Regions from separate parts of the Streptomyces cinereoruber genome, predicted to be linked through region 1. Evidence: riboswitches for the same ligand, from Rfam matches in the RefSeq annotation. Region 1 holds a riboswitch; the other holds the start of a gene.

Region 1 (9,036 bases):
GCGCGCTGACAGGGTGAGTTCCCCCGGTGTCGTGCCTTCTCCGGCCGGCGGCACGGCACCGGAGCGCAGGGGCGCGCCCACCTCGTGCAGGTGGCCGAGGGCCTGGCGGTACGAGTCCACGAAGCCGGTCTCCGTGTACGGCACGCCGAGGGCGGCGCAGTGGGCCCGTACGGCGGGCTGGGCGAGCCGGAGGTTGGGGCGCGGCATGCTGGGGAAGAGGTGGTGCTCGACCTGGTAGTTGAGGCCGCCGAGGAACCAGTCGGTCAGGGCGCCGCCGCGGATGTTGCGCGAGGTGAGCACCTGGCGGCGCAGATGGCCCCAGCTGTCGCCGTCCTCGTGCTGGTCCGGCCGGTCCATGCCCTTGTGGTTGGGAGCGAAGGCCATGCCCAGGTGGACGCCGAGGAGCATCTGGTGGAGCAGGGCGAAGACCAGGGCCTGGGCGGGCGTGAGGAGGGTGAGCAGCAGGGTCGCGTACCCGGCGAAGTGGGCGAGGAGCAGGCCGCCCTCCACGAGCCGCTCGCGCCGGGTGCGGCAGGGGCCGTCCTTCGCGAGCAGGCCCTGGATCCCGTACACCTTGAGCGCGATGCCCTCCAGGGTCGTCAGCGGGAAGAACAGCGCGGCCTGGTGGCGGGTGAGGAAGCCGCGCAGGCCCGTGCGGCCCGCCGTCTGGTGCTCGGCGAAGACGAGGACGTCGGCCGCGACGTCCGGATCCTTGTCGAGGTGGTTGGGGTTCGCGTGGTGGCGGTTGTGCTTGTCGTTCCACCACTCCCGGCTCATGCCGAGGAGGAGGTTGGCGTGGACGAGCTGGACGGCGCGGCTCGTTCCGCGGTCGGCGGTGATCTGGGCGTGGCCCGCGTCGTGGGCGACGAAGGCGGCGCGGGTGGAGAGCAGGGCGAGGGGGACGGCGAGCGGGAGCGCCCACCAGGAGGGTCCGACGAGGGCGAGCCCGGCCACCACGGCGGCGATGCCGAGGAGGTTGAGGACGATGGCGCGGGCGTACCAGCCGGGGCGGTGTGCGAGGAGTCCCTGTTCCCTGATCGTCCGCAGGAGCGGGGTGAACTCGCTGCCGCCCCTGGCGCGGGCGGGCGCCGCGGGGGGTGCGGCGACCGGGGGCAGGACGGTGGTCTGGGACATGGCGGGCTCCGGTTTCCGTGGGGCGGTCGGCGGATCGGCGGGGCGGTCGGTGGACGCTCACTGAACGTACGGACGCATGACCGGCCGGAGCCATGGCGTCACCACCCGTCCCGGGCCGGGGGCGCTCCGGGGGGACGGGGTGGGGAGAGCCCCACCCCGTAAGGGACAGCCGTACTGTGGCGTGGATCACTCGAATTGAAGGCGCGTCGGGCGATTTTTTGAGGTAACCTCGGCCGCTCGACCCCAGTAGTCAAATTTGAGGAATGCGTTGTCGCTGTCGCACGGACCCGATGATTCCGCCCGCGAACCCGCCCGGAAGCTCTTCCGCCACTCCGCAGTCTTCCTCCCCGCCGATCCGCCCCGCGCCGGACGGATCGCCTTCTGGTCGCCGGACGGCGAACCGCTGCCGGACCCCTCCGGAGCCCCCGCGGCCGGCACCGCACTCACGACCGTGGGCGGACCCATGGCCGTGGACGAACTCACGGTCGTGGACGAGGACACCCTCCGGCCCGTGACCGTCCACGCCCGCGTCCTCTCCGTACGGGCCGCCCTGCCGCTGCTCGTCCGCGCCCGGTTCTCGGAGGGCGCGTCCCCCGCCGCCGCGTTCTGGGGCGCCGCCGGGCTGCTCGCCCTCGACCTCGTGGCACGCGGTCTGCTCCTGCCCGGCCTCACGCCCGGCGACCACGACGCGTGGCGGGCCGGACCGCTCGGCCCCGAGGAGTTGGAGAGGCTCCGTACGCTCGCCGCGTCGATGCCGCCCACGGCCCATGCCGTACCCCTCCCCCTCGCCTCCCCCGGCGCTCCGCCCCTGTTGCCCGAACCCGAGGCGCTGCTCCGGGCCTTCGCCGACGCCGTCGCGGACACCCTGCCGCGCACCCCGGCGGCCCCGTCGGCGGCCGGCGGAGCCGCCTTCGCGGCCGAGGAGCCGGGGACGTTCCCCGAGCAGCGGGCGTGGGCGGCCGACGTGGCCGCCGTGCACGACGCGGGCGTCCGCCTCTCGCTCCGCCTCGAACTGCCCGGCTTCACCGCCGAGTCGGAGGAGGCGCCCGGCTTCCGGGCGGTGCTCCAGCTGCACGGCGTCGCCGATCCGGCCCTGGTCGCGGACGCGGCCGAGGTGTGGTCGGGCTCCGGGCCGGTCGGGGCGGCGTTCGGGCCCCGCGCCCGCATGGACGCCCTGCTCGCCCTCCGGCGCGCCGCCCGCGCCTGGCCCCCGCTCTCCCCGCTCCTGTCGGCGGCCGTGCCCGACACGGTCGAGCTGGCCGACGAGGAGGTCGCGGAGCTCATGGGCCCGGCGGCCGACGCCCTCGCGACCCTTGGCGTCCAGGTCCACTGGCCGCGCGAACTCGCCGACCGGCTGACGGCCCGGGTGGAGATCGGCCCGCACGCGCCCGGTACCGACACAGATACCGGCGCTGCCCACACCGATGTCCACGCCAACGCCCACACCGGCGCAGACACCGACACCGATGTCGGCGCTCGTACCGGTGCGGGTGCCTCCTCCCTGCCCGCCCTCCTCGCCGCCGACTCCCTCCTCGCCTTCAACTGGCGTTTCGCCGTGGGGGAGCACGAGCTGTCCCGTGCCGAGCTCGACCGGCTCGCCGAGGCCGGGCGGCCCCTCGTGCGGCTGCGCGACCGGTGGGTCCTCGTCGATCCGGCCGAGGTGCGCCGCGCCAGGACCCACCAGGACCACAAGGTCACGCCGGTGGACGCGCTCTCGGCCGTCCTCACCGGGACGACCGAGGTCGACGGGCGGACCGTCGAGGTGGCGGCAACCGGCCCGCTGGAGCGGTTGCGGGAACGGCTCGCGCACCCCGAGGACGGGCGGCCCGAGGTGGCCCAGCCCGCCGCGCTCGCCGCGACCCTGCGCGACTACCAGCTGCGCGGGCTCGACTGGCTGCACCGGATGACCTCGCTCGGCCTCGGCGGCTGCCTCGCCGACGACATGGGCCTCGGCAAGACCATCACGGTCATCGCCCTGCACCTGCACCGGCAGACCGACCCGGCGTCGGCGGGACCCACCCTCGTCGTCTGCCCGACCTCGCTCATGGGCAACTGGCAGCGGGAGATCGAGAAGTTCGCGCCCGGCACGCCGGTGCGCCGCTTCCACGGCACCACCCGCGACCTGGAAGGGCTCCCCGACGGCGGCTTCGTCCTCACCACGTACGGCACGATGCGCCTCGACGCCGAACGGCTCGCCGGGCGGGACTGGGGACTCGTCGTCGCGGACGAGGCCCAGCACGTCAAGAACCCGTACTCGGCGACGGCCCGCCGACTGCGGACCATCGGCGCACGCGCACGCGTGGCGCTGTCCGGCACCCCGGTGGAGAACAACCTCTCCGAGCTGTGGGCGATCCTCGACTGGACCACGCCGGGGCTCCTCGGCACCCTGGGCGCCTTCCGCGCCCGCTTCGCCGCCGCCGTCGAGGGAGGCGGGGACCCGGCCGCCGCCGCGCGCCTCGCCGCGCTCGTCCGGCCGTTCCTGCTGCGCCGCCGCAAGTCGGACCCCGGCATCGCGCCCGAGCTGCCGCCGAAGACGGAGACCGACCGGACCGTGTCGCTGACGCCCGAACAGACCGGTCTGTACGAGGCGGTGGTGCGGGAGACGCTGGCGGCGATCTCCGCTGCCGACGGCATGGCGCGCCGCGGTCTCGTCGTGAAGCTCCTGACGGGCCTCAAGCAGATCTGCAACCACCCCGCCCAGTACCTCAAGGAGGAGGGCCCGAGGATCGAGGGACGGTCGGGCAAGCTGGAACTGCTCGACGAACTCCTCGACACGATCCTCGCCGAGGGCGCCGCCACCCTGGTCTTCACCCAGTACGTGGGGATGGCCCGGCTCCTGGAGGCGCACCTCGCGGCGCGGGGCGTGCGGACGCAGTTCCTGCACGGGGGCACGCCGGTCGCGGAGCGGGAGGCGATGGTCGCCCGCTTCCAGGACGGCGAGGTCCCGGTCTTCCTGCTGTCCCTGAAGGCCGCCGGCACGGGGCTCAACCTCACCCGCGCGGAGCACGTCGTGCACTACGACCGCTGGTGGAACCCGGCGGTGGAGGCCCAGGCCACCGACCGCGCGTACCGGATCGGGCAGGACCGGCCGGTGCAGGTCCACCGGCTGATCGCCGAGGGCACGATCGAGGACCGGATCGCCGCGATGCTCGACCGCAAGCGGGAGCTGGCGGACTCCGTCCTCGGCACCGGCGGGGACATGCCGCCGGAGCTGACCGAACTGACCGACGCCGAACTGGCCGAGCTGGTGCGACTGCGAGGGGACGGACGATGAGCGAGTACGGGCACGGGAACGACGAGCGGACGTTCGCAGCGCTGCCGCCGGCCCGGGGAGGGGCGTTCACCCGGACCTGGTGGGGCCTGACCTGGCTCAAGGCCCTGGAGGACACGGCGCTCGACAACGAGCAGCTCAAGGCCGGGCGCCGCCACGCGCGCGCGGGGGCGGTGGGCGCCGTGTCGGTGCGGCCCGGCCGGATCACCGCGGTGGTCAAGGACCGGGACGGCACGGCGCACCGGAGCGACGTGCTGGTGCGGGAGTTCTCCGAGGAGGAGTGGGAGCGGCTGCTCGACCTCGCGGTGGACAGCGCGGGCCACATCGCGGCGCTCCTCGACCGCGAGATGCCGCCGCACCTGGTGGAGGACGCGGCGGTGGCCGGGATCGACCTGCTGCCGGGTGTCGGCGACCTCGATCCGGAGTGCGGCTGCGAGGCCTGGGACCACTGCCCGCACACGGCGGCGCTCTGCTACCAGGTGGCGCGCCTCCTGGACGAGGACCCCTTCGTCCTGCTCCTGATGCGCGGGCGCGGCGAGCGCGCCCTGCTCGACCAGCTCCAGGCGCGCAGTGCCTCGCGCGCCGCCGCCCCCGCGGCCCACGACGGGGACGGTGGCGGTTCTTCCGAGGACGCCGGGGGGATGCCGGGCGTGTCGGCCGAGGAGGCGTACGCGTCGGCGTTCCTGCTGCCGCCGCTGCCCGCGCCTCCGGTCGCCCCGGAGGCGCCGGGCCGGGTTCCGTCCCTGGACACGGACACCGAGCCGGAGCCGGGGGTGGAGCCTGCGGCCCTCGAATTCCTCGCGGCGGACGCGGCGGGCCGCGCGCACCGGCTGCTCGTCGAGGCGCTGGGGGCGGACGGGGACGTACCGGGGTGCGCGGAGGCCGGGCTGACGGAAGCTCAGGACGCGGTGCGGCTCGCCGCGGGTGCTCCCGTTCCGTGGATCGCGGCGCGGCTCGCCGCCGGTTCGGGCCGGTCGCGGGCGGACCTGGACCTCGCCACGCGCGCGTGGCGGTTCGGGGGCGCCGCCGCCCTCGCCGTACTGGAGGAGGAGTGGACGCCGGACGCCGAGGCGCTGGCCCGCGCCGGGGCGCGGCTGGCGGAGGCCTGGGAGGACGACGAGCGGCCGGCGCTGCGGCGGGCGGGCGGCGCGCGGTGGACGGCCGTGGGCACGGAGGCGCAGCTGCGGCTCGACGAGGACGGTCGCTGGTGGCCGTACCTCAAGTCCGCCGGCCGCTGGGCTCCGGCGGGCCCGTCGGACCGGGACCCGGCGACGGCCCTGGCCACGGCCTTCGCGGCGGGCGCCGCCTGAGCCGGGAGGCCGCACGAGGCCGGGGCGCCGCCCGGACCGAAGGGACGTCACCGTACCGGCGGAGTACCACCCGCACCGGTGAGGTGCCGCCTGAGCCGGTGGCACGTCACCTGAGCCGGTGGCTGATCCTCCCTCCGACGGCGGAGGGGGCGGCCAGGCTGCAGGCGACGGTGTCCGAGCCGAGGAGGTGGCTCGTCCGGTACGGGTACTGGACGAAGGTCGTCCAGCGCGTGCCGAGCGGCTGCCGGGCCGCCTTGCGGCGCAGCGGTTCGCGGCAGAGCTCCGCGGCCGCCTCCTTCACCGCCCGGTCCGTGGCGTAGCGGCCGGTCAGCCGGGGCCGGGCGACGAGTTCGGCGGAGTGCGGCGTGTCGCAGGGGCGGCGGACGGCGGTGCCCGGCGCGTCGCGGTCGATGTCGAAGCAGTCGCCCACGCGCAGCGCCTCGAAGGAGACGGGCCGCTCGGTGCGCCGTTCGCCCTTCGGACTCCCGGAGGGGGCCGGGGCGGTTCCGGTGGAGGCGGTGTTCCCGGTCCTGGGCGGCGTCGGGGACGTGCTCGTGCGCGGGGCCCGCTCCCCGGGCTCCGTACGCGTCGGCGTGCCGCCCCGCGTGCCCGCGGTGGTCGGCGCGCCGTCCCCCGTCGTACCGGGCGCGGGCATGTCGGCGGCTCCGGCCGTGCCGGACGCGCCGGGCGCCGGGTCACCGGTCGTGGGAGGGGCGGCGTCGGGGCCGACGGCCTCGGTGACGGCGGAGAGCGGCGCGTCCGTCGGGGTCCCGTCGTTGCCGCCGTCGTCCCGGACGGACAGGAAGGCGGTCGCCACCAGGGCGGCCGTGAGCAGCGGGACGAGCGGCGTGCCGAACCGGCCGGCGCGGCGCGGCGCCGGGCGGCGATCGCGCCGCGGGCTCTCCCCGTCGGCCGGGCGCCGTCCGGACAGCACGGTGCGGACCGTCGTACGCGCGCCCTGCCGCCTCTCCGTCACGGTCGTCCTACAGGCCCAGCTGGCGCTCGGCGCCCTCGACCGTCTGGGCGAGGAGCACGGCGATGGTCATGGGGCCGACACCACCGGGGACCGGGGTGATGAGGGAGGCGCGCTCGGCGGCCGACGCGAAGTCGACGTCACCGACGTTGCCCGGGTTGTAGCCGGCGTCGACGACGACGGCACCGGGCTTGATGTCCTCGCCCTTGATGAAGTTCGGCCTGCCGACGGCGGCGACGAGGACGTCGGCCTCGCGGACGACCGAGGAGAGGTCCCGGGTGCGGGAGTGGCAGTAGGTGACGGTGGCGTCGCGGCCGAGGAGGAGCAGACCGGCCGGCTTGCCGAGGATGGCGCTGCGACCGACCACGACGGCCCGCTTGCCGCTCAGTTCGACGTCGTACGCGTCGAGGAGGCGCATGATGCCGCCGGGCGTGCAGGAGACGAAGCCGGGGAGGCCGAAGCCCATGGCGGCGAAGGAGGCCATGGTGACGCCGTCGACGTCCTTCTCCGGGGCGATGGCCTCGAAGGCGGCGCGCTCGTCGATGTGGGGGCCGACGGGGTGCTGGAGGAGGATGCCGTGGACCTCGGGGTCCAGGGAGAGGGCGGTGATCGCGGCGACCAGTTCCTCGGTCGTCGTGGTGGCGGGCAGCTCGACGTGCTGGGAGCGGATCCCGGCCTGCGCGCAGCGGTTCCGCTTCATCTTCACGTACGTCACGGAGGCCGGGTCCTCGCCGACCAGGACGGTCGCGAGACAGGGGGTGACGCCGGTGCGGCGGGTGACCTCGGCGGCGCGGGCGGCGGTCTCCTCGACCGTGCGGCGGGCGAGGGCCGTACCGTCCATGAGGGCGGCGGTGCTGGTGGACATGGCAACTCCCGGGCGTCGTCTCTGACCGAATGGTTCGCCCAGGCGCACGGCATTCGGCACGATCGCGCCGGTGGGCGCGCTCCGCCGGGCCGCTCCCCGGTGGTGATCCACCTCAAGCGCCAGTCACGGCCCGGACCCCACTCTACGTGAGGGGCCGGGGGCGGGTCTCGGACAGGTCCGGGCCGGGCTCCGGGGGCGGCGGCCGGCCGCGCGGAACGGATCGTCGCCGACCACCCCGGTCGGTCGTCGCCACGGCCGCCGACCGGTCCGCGGCCAGGGGGGTCCGGATTCGATCCCCTTGTTATTCCTGGTAGTTAGTGATCAGTTCAAGTAATCTTCGATCGCGCCGGGGGGCGTTGGGGGCACCCGGGCCCGATGCTCTGGGGGTGCCCGTGTTCCATGCCGCAGTGCTCGACCTTCCCTTCCCGCCGCACAGTCATCCGGACCGGGAGGCCGCCGCCCTGCTCCACCGGGAGTGGCTGCGGCGCCACGAGGGGCTCGCCGGGGCCGTCGACCGGGCGGTCTACGACCGGTGGGACGTACCGCGGCTCGCCGCGTTGACCAGTCCCGACTGCGCCACCGGCGACCTGGCCCTCGCCGCGGACCTGCTCGGCTTCTACTTCCTCTTCGACGACGGGTTCGACAGCGGTCTCGGCCGGGCCCCCGCGCGGGTGGCGGAGGTCTGCGCCCGGTTGACGGCCCTCCTGCACGGGGACGGCCCCGCGCCCGGCGCCCGCACCCCCGTGGAGCGGGCCTTCGCCGACCTCTGGGAGCGCAGCGCGCACGGCATGTCCGCCCGGTGGCGGGCCAGGAGCGCCTACAACTGGGAGTGGTACTTCGCCTGCCACCCGGCCGAGGCCGCCGGCCGGCTCTCCGGTCGGCTCCCGGACCGGGAGGGCTATCTGGCGCTCCGCCGGGGCACGGCCGCCATGGAGACGCTCTTCGACATGGTCGAGCGGCTGAACCGGTTCGAGGTGCCGCAGGAGGTGCTGCACCATCCGACCCTCCGCCTGATGCGCCAACTGGCGGCCGACATACCGTCGTTCACCAATGACGTGCACTCGTACGCGCAGGAGCTCGCGCGGGGCGACGTCGCCAACATGGTGATGATCGTCCGCGAGGAGACCGGGGGCTCCCCCGAGGAGGCGGCCGCCCGGGTGATGCGCGAGGCCCAGGCGATGGTCGACCGCTTCGTGGGCCTTTCCGCCGAGGTCCCCGAAATCTGCGACCTCCTCGGCCTCTCCCCGGCCGGGCACGAGGCCGCCCGCCGGTACGTCGACGGGCTCGCCGCCTGGATCGCCGGCTACCACCGCTGGGAGGTGGACACCGGCCGCTACGGCAAGTGAGCCGCGGCCGTGGAAACGCCCCGCACGCGTGCGCGTGCGGGGCGTCCGGTTCGCGGCCGGCGGATCAGACGTCGCGCCACTTCGCCTGGCCGAAGGAGAAGACCCCGAAGAGGACGAGTCCGGCGGCCACGGCGACC
Region 2 (9,036 bases), 2.5 Mb from region 1:
CGGTGCGTCGCGTGCGCGGGTGGCACGCGGGTGGTGCAGCCGCCAGTGTGCGGCCTGCACCACCCTCGTGGCCAGGGTCCTATGGCTCAGTGCTTGGCGGGCAGGAAGCCCATCCGCTCGTACGTCTGCGCCAGGGTCTCGGCGGCGACCGCGCGGGCCTTCTCCGCGCCCTTGGCCAGGACCGAGTCCAGCGTCTCCGGGTCGTCCAGGTATTCCTGGGTGCGGGTCCGGAACGGCGTGACGAAGTCCACCATCACCTCGGCGAGGTCCGTCTTGAGCGCGCCGTACATCTTGCCCTCGTAGTCCTCCTCCAGCTCCGGGACGCTCTTCCCGGTGAGGGTGGACAGGATGCTGAGGAGGTTGGAGACGCCGGCCTTGTTCTCCGGGTCGAAGCGGATCACCGTGTCGGTGTCGGTGACGGCGCTCTTGACCTTCTTCGCGGTGACCTTCGGGTCGTCCAGGAGGTTGATGAGGCCCTTCGGCGTGGACGCCGACTTGCTCATCTTGACCGAGGGGTCCTGGAGGTCGTAGATCTTCGCCGTCTCCTTCAGGATGTACGGCGAGGGGATGGTGAAGGTGTCGCCGAAGCGCCCGTTGAACCGCTCCGCGAGGTCGCGGGTCAGCTCGATGTGCTGGCGCTGGTCCTCGCCGACCGGGACCTCGTTCGCCTGGTAGAGCAGGATGTCGGCGACCTGGAGGATCGGGTACGTGAAGAGGCCGACGGTGGCGCGGTCGGCACCCTGCTTGGCGGACTTGTCCTTGAACTGGGTCATGCGGGAGGCCTCGCCGAAGCCGGTGAGGCAGTTCATGACCCAGCCGAGCTGGGTGTGCTCGGGGACGTGGCTCTGGACGAAGAGGGTGCAGCGGTCCGGGTCGAGGCCGGCGGCGAGCAGCTGGGCGGCGGCGAGCCGGGTGTTGGCGCGCAGCTCGGCCGGGTCCTGCGGGACCGTGATCGCGTGCAGGTCCACGACCATGTAGAAGGCGTCGTGGCTCTCCTGGAGGGCGACCCACTGGCGGACGGCGCCGAGGTAGTTGCCGAGGTGGAACGAGCCGGCGGTGGGCTGGATTCCGGAGAGCACACGGGGACTGTCGAAGGCCATGCACATCATTCTCTCAGGTGCGGGACCGGTCCCCGCCCGACCGGTCCGTCAGTGGTACGCGCGCGGGGGCGCGGTTCCGGTCGCGGCGGCCGTGGCCCGTGGTGGATGAGACCAGGAACACAGTGCGCGCGCCGGTCCGCGCCCCCGTTCGGTGACGGTCGGGTCAGACGGGCAGGCCCGGGGCCGGGAAGGCGGCCATCAGGTCGGCGACCTCGGCGCGGATCGCGGCGAGGGCGTCCTCGTCGCCCCGGCCGGCGGCCGTGACGCCCCGGTCGATCCAGTCCGCGACCCGCGGCATGTGCGCGGTGCCGAGGCCGCGGGAGGTGAGGGCGGGGGTGCCGATGCGGATGCCGGAGGGGTCGAAGGGCTTCCGGGGGTCGTAGGGGACGGTGTTGTGGTTGACGACGATCCCGGCCCGGTCGAGGGCCTTGGCGGCGGTCTTGCCGGGGACCTGCCGGGAGGTGAGGTCCATCAGGATCAGGTGGTTGTCGGTGCCGCCGGAGACCAGGTCGAAGCCGCGGGCGAGGAGGGCCTCGGCTAGGGCCTTCGCGTTGGCGACGACGGCGTGGGCGTAGGTGCGGAAGGAGGGCTGGGCGGCCTCGCGCAGGGCGACGGCGATGGCGGCGGTGGTCTGGTTGTGCGGGCCGCCCTGGAGGCCGGGGAAGACGGCCCGGTCGAGGGCCCTGGCGTGCTCCTCGCGGGACAGGAGCATGGCGCCGCGCGGGCCGCGCAGGGTCTTGTGGGTGGTCGTGGAGATCACGTCCACGTGCCCGGCCGGGGACGGGTGGGCGCCGCCCGCGATCAGGCCCGCGACGTGGGCGACGTCGGCGACGAGGACGGCGCCGGCCTCGCGGGCGATCTCCCCGAAGGCGGCGAAGTCGACGGTGCGGGGCAGGGCGGTGCCGCCGCAGAAGATCACCTTCGGGCGCTCCTTCAGGGCCAGGTCGCGGACCTCGTCGAGGTCGACGAGCCCGGTGTCCCGGCGCACGCCGTACTGGACGCCCCGGAACCACGAGCCGGTGGCGGAGACGCCCCAGCCGTGGGTGAGGTGGCCGCCCATGGGCAGGGCCATGCCCATGACGGCGTCGCCGGGCTCGGCGAAGGCGAGGTAGACGGCGAGGTTGGCAGGGGAGCCGGAGTACGGCTGGACGTTGGCGTGGTCGGCGCCGAAGAGGGCCTTGGCGCGCGCGACGGCGAGGGCCTCGACCCGGTCGACGTTCTGCTGGCCCTCGTAGTAGCGGCGGCCGGGGTAGCCCTCGCTGTACTTGTTCTGGAGGACGGTGCCGGAGGCTTCGAGGACGGCGGCGGAGACGTAGTTCTCGCTGGGGATGAGGCGCAGGGTGTCGGCCTGGAGCCGTTCCTCGGCGCCGACGAGGGCGGCGAGTTCGGGGTCGGCGGCGGAGAGGGCGGGGTGGGTGGCTGCGATGTCCGTGGCTGCGGTGGTGGTCACGGTGGTGTCCTCCGGGCGTGGTCGGTGTCCCGGGGCACGGCGAGGAGGTCGCGGCGCCGCGCGGGACGTCGGTCCCGGGACGCCCAGGCGGGCGGCGCCTCGTGCGGTCTGCCGCGCACGGCTCCCCCGGGGTCGCTTCCCCGTACGCCAGTCGCCGTGCGTGCCGTCAGAGTAGCGGCCCGGCGGGCGTGCCGTGTCGGAGGTTTCCCCGTCCGGTGCGCGAGCGACGATAGGGAAAGGGGGCACATCCACCCCGGGCCGCAGGACGAACGGAGATCCCGTGTCGAGGACAGAAGACGCCATCGCCTCCGCGGAGGCGCACAGCGCCCACAACTACCACCCCCTTCCGGTCGTCGTCGCCTCGGCGGACGGCGCCTGGATGACCGACGTCGAGGGGCGCCGGTACCTCGATCTGCTCGCCGGGTACTCGGCGCTCAACTTCGGGCACGGCAACCGGCGTCTGATCGACGCGGCGAAGGCCCAGCTGGAGCGGGTGACGCTGACCTCGCGGGCCTTCCACCACGACCGGTTCGCCGACTTCTGCGCGCGGCTCGCGGAGCTGTGCGGCAAGGAGGCGGTGCTGCCGATGAACACGGGGGCGGAGGCGGTGGAGACGGCCGTCAAGACGGCCCGGAAGTGGGGGTACGAGGTGAAGGGCGTGCCGGACGGGCACGCGAAGATCGTGGTGGCGGCGAACAACTTCCACGGCCGGACGACGACGGTCGTGAGCTTCTCCACGGACCACGAGGCGCGGGATCACTTCGGGCCGTACACGCCGGGGTTCGAGATCGTGCCGTACGGGGACCTGACGGCCCTGGAGGCGGCGGTCACGGAGAACACGGTGGCGGTGCTCCTGGAGCCGATCCAGGGCGAGGCGGGGGTCCTGGTGCCGCCGGCCGGCTACCTGCCGGGGGTGCGGGAGCTGACCCGGCGGCGGAACGTGCTGTTCGTGGCGGACGAGATCCAGTCGGGCCTCGGGCGTACGGGGAGGACGTTCGCGTGCGACCACGAGGGCGTGGTGCCGGACGTGTACCTGCTCGGGAAGGCGCTGGGCGGCGGGGTGGTGCCGGTGTCGGCGGTGGTGGCCGACCGGGACGTGCTCGGGGTCTTCCGGCCGGGCGAGCACGGCTCGACCTTCGGCGGGAACCCGCTGGCGTGCGCGGTGGCCCTGGAGGTGGTCGCGATGCTGCGGACGGGCGAGTACCAGGAGCGGGCGGCGGAGCTGGGCGACCACCTCCACGCGGAGCTGGGGCTGCTGGTGGGCGGCGGCGCGGTGGAGGCGGTGCGGGGGCGCGGGCTGTGGGCGGGCGTGGACATCGCCCCGTCGAAGGGCACGGGCCGGGAGATCTCGGAGCGGCTGCTCGACCGGGGCGTCCTGGTGAAGGACACCCACGGCTCGACGATCCGGATCGCCCCGCCGCTGGTCATCTCGAAGGAGGACCTGGACTGGGGGCTCGAGCAGTTGCGGGGGGTGCTGGCGGGCTGAGGGGGTTCGGGACGGGTCCGTTCCGGAAGGGGCGGCGGGGGCGGGGCATCGGTTCGGGCCAACGCGGACCATTGACACGACAGTTGGTCTAGGCCAATGATGCGGCCATGCCGAGACCCCGCTCGCGCCACGCCGTGCGTGCCGCGCTCGCCGCCCTCGTCCCGCTCGCGCTCGTCGGCACGGTCACGGGACCCGCGCAGGCCGCCCCCGAGACGGCCCGGCCCGCCCCCGTCCCGGTGGTCTCACACGTCGAGACCACCGACCCGGTCGTCTTCATCACCATCGACGACGGCTGGTTCCACGACCCCGCCGCCGCGAAGCTGCTGCTCGAACGGCGGGTGCCCGCCTCGCTGTTCCTGCTGCCCGGCGCGTACTCGTACGACGCCGAGTACTTCCGCACCCTGCTCGACCACGGCCCCTCCCGGGTCGAGAACCACACCGTCAACCACCCGGACCTGACCACGCTCGACGCGGCCGGGCAGGAGGCGGAGTTCTGCGGGGCCCGGGACCAGCACCTCGCCCGGTTCGGCGACGGGCCCCGGCTGCTGCGCCCGCCGTACGGCACGTACGACGCGACCACCCTGACCGCCGCCCGCGCCTGCGGCGCGAAGGCCGTGGTGACCTGGACGCACGACCTCACCACCTGGGGCCAGTGGGCCCCGCCGACCCCGGAGCTCAAGGCCGGCGACATCATCCTGCTGCACTTCAACGAGACCCTGGAACAGGACCTGGAGCGGGCCCTGGACCTGGCCGGGAAGGCGGGCCTGAGGCCCGCCCCGCTCAGGGAGTACGTCCCCGAATAGCCCGCGGCGGGACGGTCAGAGGATCACGTGCGGCAGGAAGCGGGCGTACTCGTCGGTGACGAGCCCCGCCGACTCCCGGATGCCGAGGCCCGCCGCCTCGTCCTGGACGACCCACGCGCCGAGGACCACCCGGTTGCCGTCGAAGTCGGGCAGCGGGGCGAGGCCCTGGTAGCAGCAGGGCTCCCCGTCCCGCACGAAGGGCTCCGTACCGGCCTCGTGCAGGGTGACGCCCTCGCCCTCGCGGCCGAGCAGCGGTTTGGCGGCCCAGCCGGTGGTGGCGGCGAGTTCGCGCGGCCCGTCGAGGTAGGCGGGCAGCAGGTTGGGGTGGCCCGGGTACAGCTCCCACAGGATCGCGAGCAGCGCCTTGTTGGAGAGCAGCATCTTCCAGGCGGGCTCGATCCAGCAGGTGGTGCCGGTGCCGCCGCCGTTGTCGAGGGTGTCCAGGACGTGCGGGCCGAAGCGGTCGGTGGTCAGCCACTCCCACGGGTAGAGCTTGAAGCAGCTGCGGAGGAAGCGGAGCCGGTCGTCGACGAAGCGGCCCGAGAGCCGGTCCCAGCCGATCTGCTCGACGGAGAGCGCCTCGGTCTCCAGACCGGCCTGCTGGGCGGTCTCGCGCAGGTACGCGACCGTCATCAGGTCCTCGCCGAGCTCGTCGCCCTCCGAGTGCGCGAAGTGGACGGGGCCGGGCGGCAGCAGGTGGGCCTGGCTCCGCCAGGCCTCCACGAGGCGTTCGTGGAGGGAGTTCCACTGGTCGGCGCCGGGGAACCGCTCCTCCATCCAGAACCACTGGGCGCTCGCGGCCTCCACGAGGGAGGTCGGCGTGTCGGCGTTGTACTCCAGCATCCTGGCCGGCCCGGTGCCGTCGTAGTGGAGGTCGAACCGCCCGTACACGGAGGGGAGTTCGTCGCGTCGCCGCCAGGACTCGGCGATCAGGCCGGCCAGCCGGGGGTCGGTGACGCCGAGCTCCGCGAAACGTTCCTTCTCCACGATGTGCGCGGCGGCCGCGAGGGACATCTCGTGCAGCTCCTCGACGACCTCCTCCAGCGCCTCGACCTCGGGCAGGGAGAAGGAGTAGTACGCGCTCTCGTCCCAGTACGGGCGCAGCGAGCCGTCCGGGTAGCGGGTCAGCGGGTAGACGACGCCCTGCTCCTCGACCGTCCGCTGCCAGTCCGGGCGGGGCTCGGTGGTGTGACGTTCCATGCCTCCGGCCCGCCTCAGCCGCCGCCGGTGCGGGAGCAGCCGAAGCCGCCGCTGTCGACGGCGGTCTTGTTGAAGCTGCCGCCGCTCACCTTGTTGTCGCTGACGGAACCGCCGTAGTAGTAGGAGCCCCGGGGAGTGGCGACGGTGGTCCCGCTCCCGCTGGTGCCGCTGCCGCTGCTTTTGCCGTCGCACTCGTAACGGGGCAGCTGCTCCCGGGTCAGCGGGTCCACGCACCGCTTGTCCGGTTCGGAACCGCACGCCGTGATCGTCGCCGCCAGGACGCCCATCCCGCCGAGCACCACCGTGCTCGACCTCAGCCTCCGCATGCCTGTCATCCTCCCCCTTCGCGGTCGCGATCCTCGCGGCCGCGCACCCCACGGTCACACATGCCGCGACCGCCAGTCTAGGCCGGTGCTTTCCGGTCGCAGGACCTAGAGTCATTTCGTGCTCCTCGGGATGATTTGTGCGTTTGCTTCAGCCATCTGCTACGGCACGGCCTCCGTCCTCCAGGCGGTGGCGGCCCGCGCTTCGGAGCCGGGCACGGGCGGCGGGGTGGACGTCGCGCTGCTGTGGCGGGCGGTGCGGCAGTGGCGCTATCTCGCCGGTCTCTGCCTGGACGGGCTGGGGTTCGTCCTCCAGGTCGTGGCCCTGCGGACGCTGCCCGTCTACGTGGTGGGCGCGGCCCTCGCGGCGAGCCTGGCGGTGACGGCGGTGGTCGCCTCGCGGGTGCTGCGGGTGCGGCTGAGCCGGGTGGAGCGGACGGCGGTGGCGGTGGTCTGCGCGGGGCTCGCGATGCTGGCCCTCGCCTCGGGCAGGGAGGGCCACCGGACGGGCCCGGCGGCCCTGGACTGGGCGCTCCTGGCCGTCGTGGGCGGGATCCTGCTGCTCGGCGCGGCGGCCGGCCGGCTGCCGGAGCGCCCGCGCGCGCTCGTCCTCGGCCTGGGCGCGGGCTTCGGCTTCGGGGTGGTGGAGGTCGCGGTCCGCCTGCTCGACGGGGTGGACCTGACGGACCCGGCCCTGTACGCCCTGCTGACGGGCGGCGGGGCGGCGTTCCTGCTCCTGACGTCGGCGCTCCAGCGGGGCTCGGTGACTACGGCGACGGCGGGGATGGTGCTCGGCGAGACGATCGGCCCGGCGGCGGTCGGGGTGGCCTGGCTCGGGGACACCACCCGCCCGGGCCTCGGCTGGCTCGCGGTCACCGGCTTCGCGGTGGCGGTGGCGGGGTCCTTGACGCTGGCGCGGTTCGGGGAGGCGCCGGAGCCGGGGGCGGGGCGCTCGCATCAGCCCGGGTAGCCGGACGGGGAGCGGCCGCGTGCGAGGATCCGACCGTGCTGGAGCAGATCGAAGCGGTGGACTGGGGCGCGGTGCCGGGCCCTCCCGGATGGTACGAGCCGGACCGCGTCGCCCCCGGCCTGCGGATCCTCACCGAGGCGTCGAGCCTGGTGCGGGCGGCGGAGGCCGGGGCGCTGCTCGGCTGCGGCGGGATCGTCCACGACCACAGCGGCTCGGTGTTCCCGGCGGCCGCGATCGCCGCCCCGCTGCTCCTGGACATCGCCCGGCGGGGCCGTCCGGCGGCGAGGGACACCGCGCTCGGGCTGCTCGACGAGGCCCTGCGGTTCCGCCCGCACGCCGGGTACGAGCGGGTGGCGGCACCCGACGGCACCGCGACGCGGCTCTGCTGCGCCCTCGCCCACCATCTGCGCGCCCACGCCGACTTCCTCACCGGCCTGGGCGGGAGGGGCAGGTCGCTGCCGGCCGACGCGGCCGCGCACTGGCGCTTCGAGATCCGCGAGCGCGTCGCCGACGGCGACGGCACGGTGGCCTTCGGCGTCCTGGCCGGCCGCTTCCCCGAGGGCGCGCGGCCGGCGGAGCTGCACCACGACGGGGACGTCACCGTACTGAACGGCCTCACCCTGGAGTACCCGCCCGAGGACGCCTCCCCCGAGGCGTGCCTGCGGATACCCGCCCGACACCCGGACGAACTGCCGCCGGGGGCGGTCCTGTTCCGGGCGGAGTGCGGGGACGGGGTGCGCTGACGGACTCCGGCGCGCCGGGGATGTGCGGGCACGGCCCCCCTCAGGCCCGCGGCCTCAATCCGCCACGCACGGATCGGACTCCGACCCGGACCCCGGCTCAGCCTCGGCGGCGAAGTCGGCGGGCCGTCCGTCGGTGCCGGGAAGCGCCGACGGATCGCAGGGAGCGGGCGTCGTAACGGATTCCCAGACGAGGGGAGGCCCCGGCCGGGTGCTGCCTTCGAGCATCTCGGTGGCGACGGCACCGGCGACGCCGAGCAGCACCGCCCCCACCACCAGCCACCGCCCGACACGGCTCACCGCCACCACTCCGCATCCTTCGCACGACGCCTCCCGGCCGAACGCCCGTACACCGTAGCCCCGTACGGCGTCAGCGCCCACTTCTCCGGGCCGCACGCCCCGTGGAGGGCGCCGACGGTGTCTGGCAGAGTTCGACGCATGCTGCAGGTGTGCCTGAACGGAGTGCGGAGTCGGGACGAGGGCCGTCACATCCCGGTGAGTCCGGCCGAGTTGGCGGCCGAGGCGGTACGGGCGGTGGAGGCCGGGGCGGAGGACGTGCACCTCCACCCCCGAGGGGCCGACGGCCGCGACTCGCTGGGGCCCGGGGCGGTCGGCGAGGCGGTGGGCGCGGTGCGGGCCGCCGTACCGGAGGGGGTACGGGTCGGGGTCACCACCGGGGCCTGGGCGGCGCCGGACCCGCAGGAGCGGGTCGGGCTGATCCGGTCCTGGACGGTGCTGCCCGACCACGCCTCGGTGAACTGGCACGAGGAGGGCGCCGAGGCGGTGGCGGACGCGCTGCTGGAGCGTGGGATCGGCGTCGAGGCCGGCGTCTGGTCGGGCACCGACGGCGCCCGCCGGTTCCGCGCCTGGCCGTCGGCCCACCGGGTGCTGCGGGTCCTGGCCGAGGTGACCGACACCGACCCGACCACGGCGACGGCCACCGCCACGGCCCTGCTGCGGGAAC

The links. A riboswitch is a leader RNA that binds a small molecule or an ion and turns the genes downstream of it on or off. The one in region 1 is predicted to bind ZMP and ZTP.
Region 2: linked by a shared signal. The riboswitch ahead of CP977_RS21250 (serine hydroxymethyltransferase) and the one ahead of CP977_RS32300 (bifunctional 5,10-methylenetetrahydrofolate dehydrogenase/5,10-methenyltetrahydrofolate cyclohydrolase) in region 1 are both predicted to bind ZMP and ZTP.

What each region holds. Positions count from the first base shown of each region.
Region 1 covers NZ_CP023693.1:7,187,960-7,196,995, reverse strand. Annotated here, with positions in the region: gene CP977_RS32320 (fatty acid desaturase family protein) at 1-1,134, opposite strand, end outside; gene CP977_RS32325 (tannase/feruloyl esterase family alpha/beta hydrolase) at 1-17, shown strand, start outside; gene CP977_RS32315 (DEAD/DEAH box helicase) at 1,403-4,408, shown strand; gene CP977_RS32310 (SWIM zinc finger family protein) at 4,405-5,715, shown strand; gene CP977_RS32305 (hypothetical protein) at 5,822-6,691, opposite strand; gene CP977_RS32300 (bifunctional 5,10-methylenetetrahydrofolate dehydrogenase/5,10-methenyltetrahydrofolate cyclohydrolase) at 6,699-7,553, opposite strand; ZMP/ZTP riboswitch at 7,583-7,690, opposite strand; gene CP977_RS32295 (terpene synthase family protein) at 7,961-8,899, shown strand; gene CP977_RS32290 (DUF1206 domain-containing protein) at 8,964-9,036, opposite strand, start outside.
Region 2 covers NZ_CP023693.1:4,682,212-4,691,247, reverse strand. Annotated here, with positions in the region: gene trpS (tryptophan--tRNA ligase) at 87-1,100, opposite strand; gene CP977_RS21250 (serine hydroxymethyltransferase) at 1,264-2,550, opposite strand; ZMP/ZTP riboswitch at 2,625-2,715, opposite strand; gene rocD (ornithine--oxo-acid transaminase) at 2,831-4,036, shown strand; gene CP977_RS21240 (polysaccharide deacetylase family protein) at 4,144-4,839, shown strand; gene CP977_RS21235 (glutathionylspermidine synthase family protein) at 4,855-6,039, opposite strand; gene CP977_RS21230 (hypothetical protein) at 6,054-6,365, opposite strand; gene CP977_RS21225 (DMT family protein) at 6,496-7,332, shown strand; gene CP977_RS21220 (hypothetical protein) at 7,368-8,075, shown strand; gene CP977_RS21215 (hypothetical protein) at 8,130-8,381, opposite strand; gene CP977_RS21210 (3-keto-5-aminohexanoate cleavage protein) at 8,511-9,036, shown strand, end outside.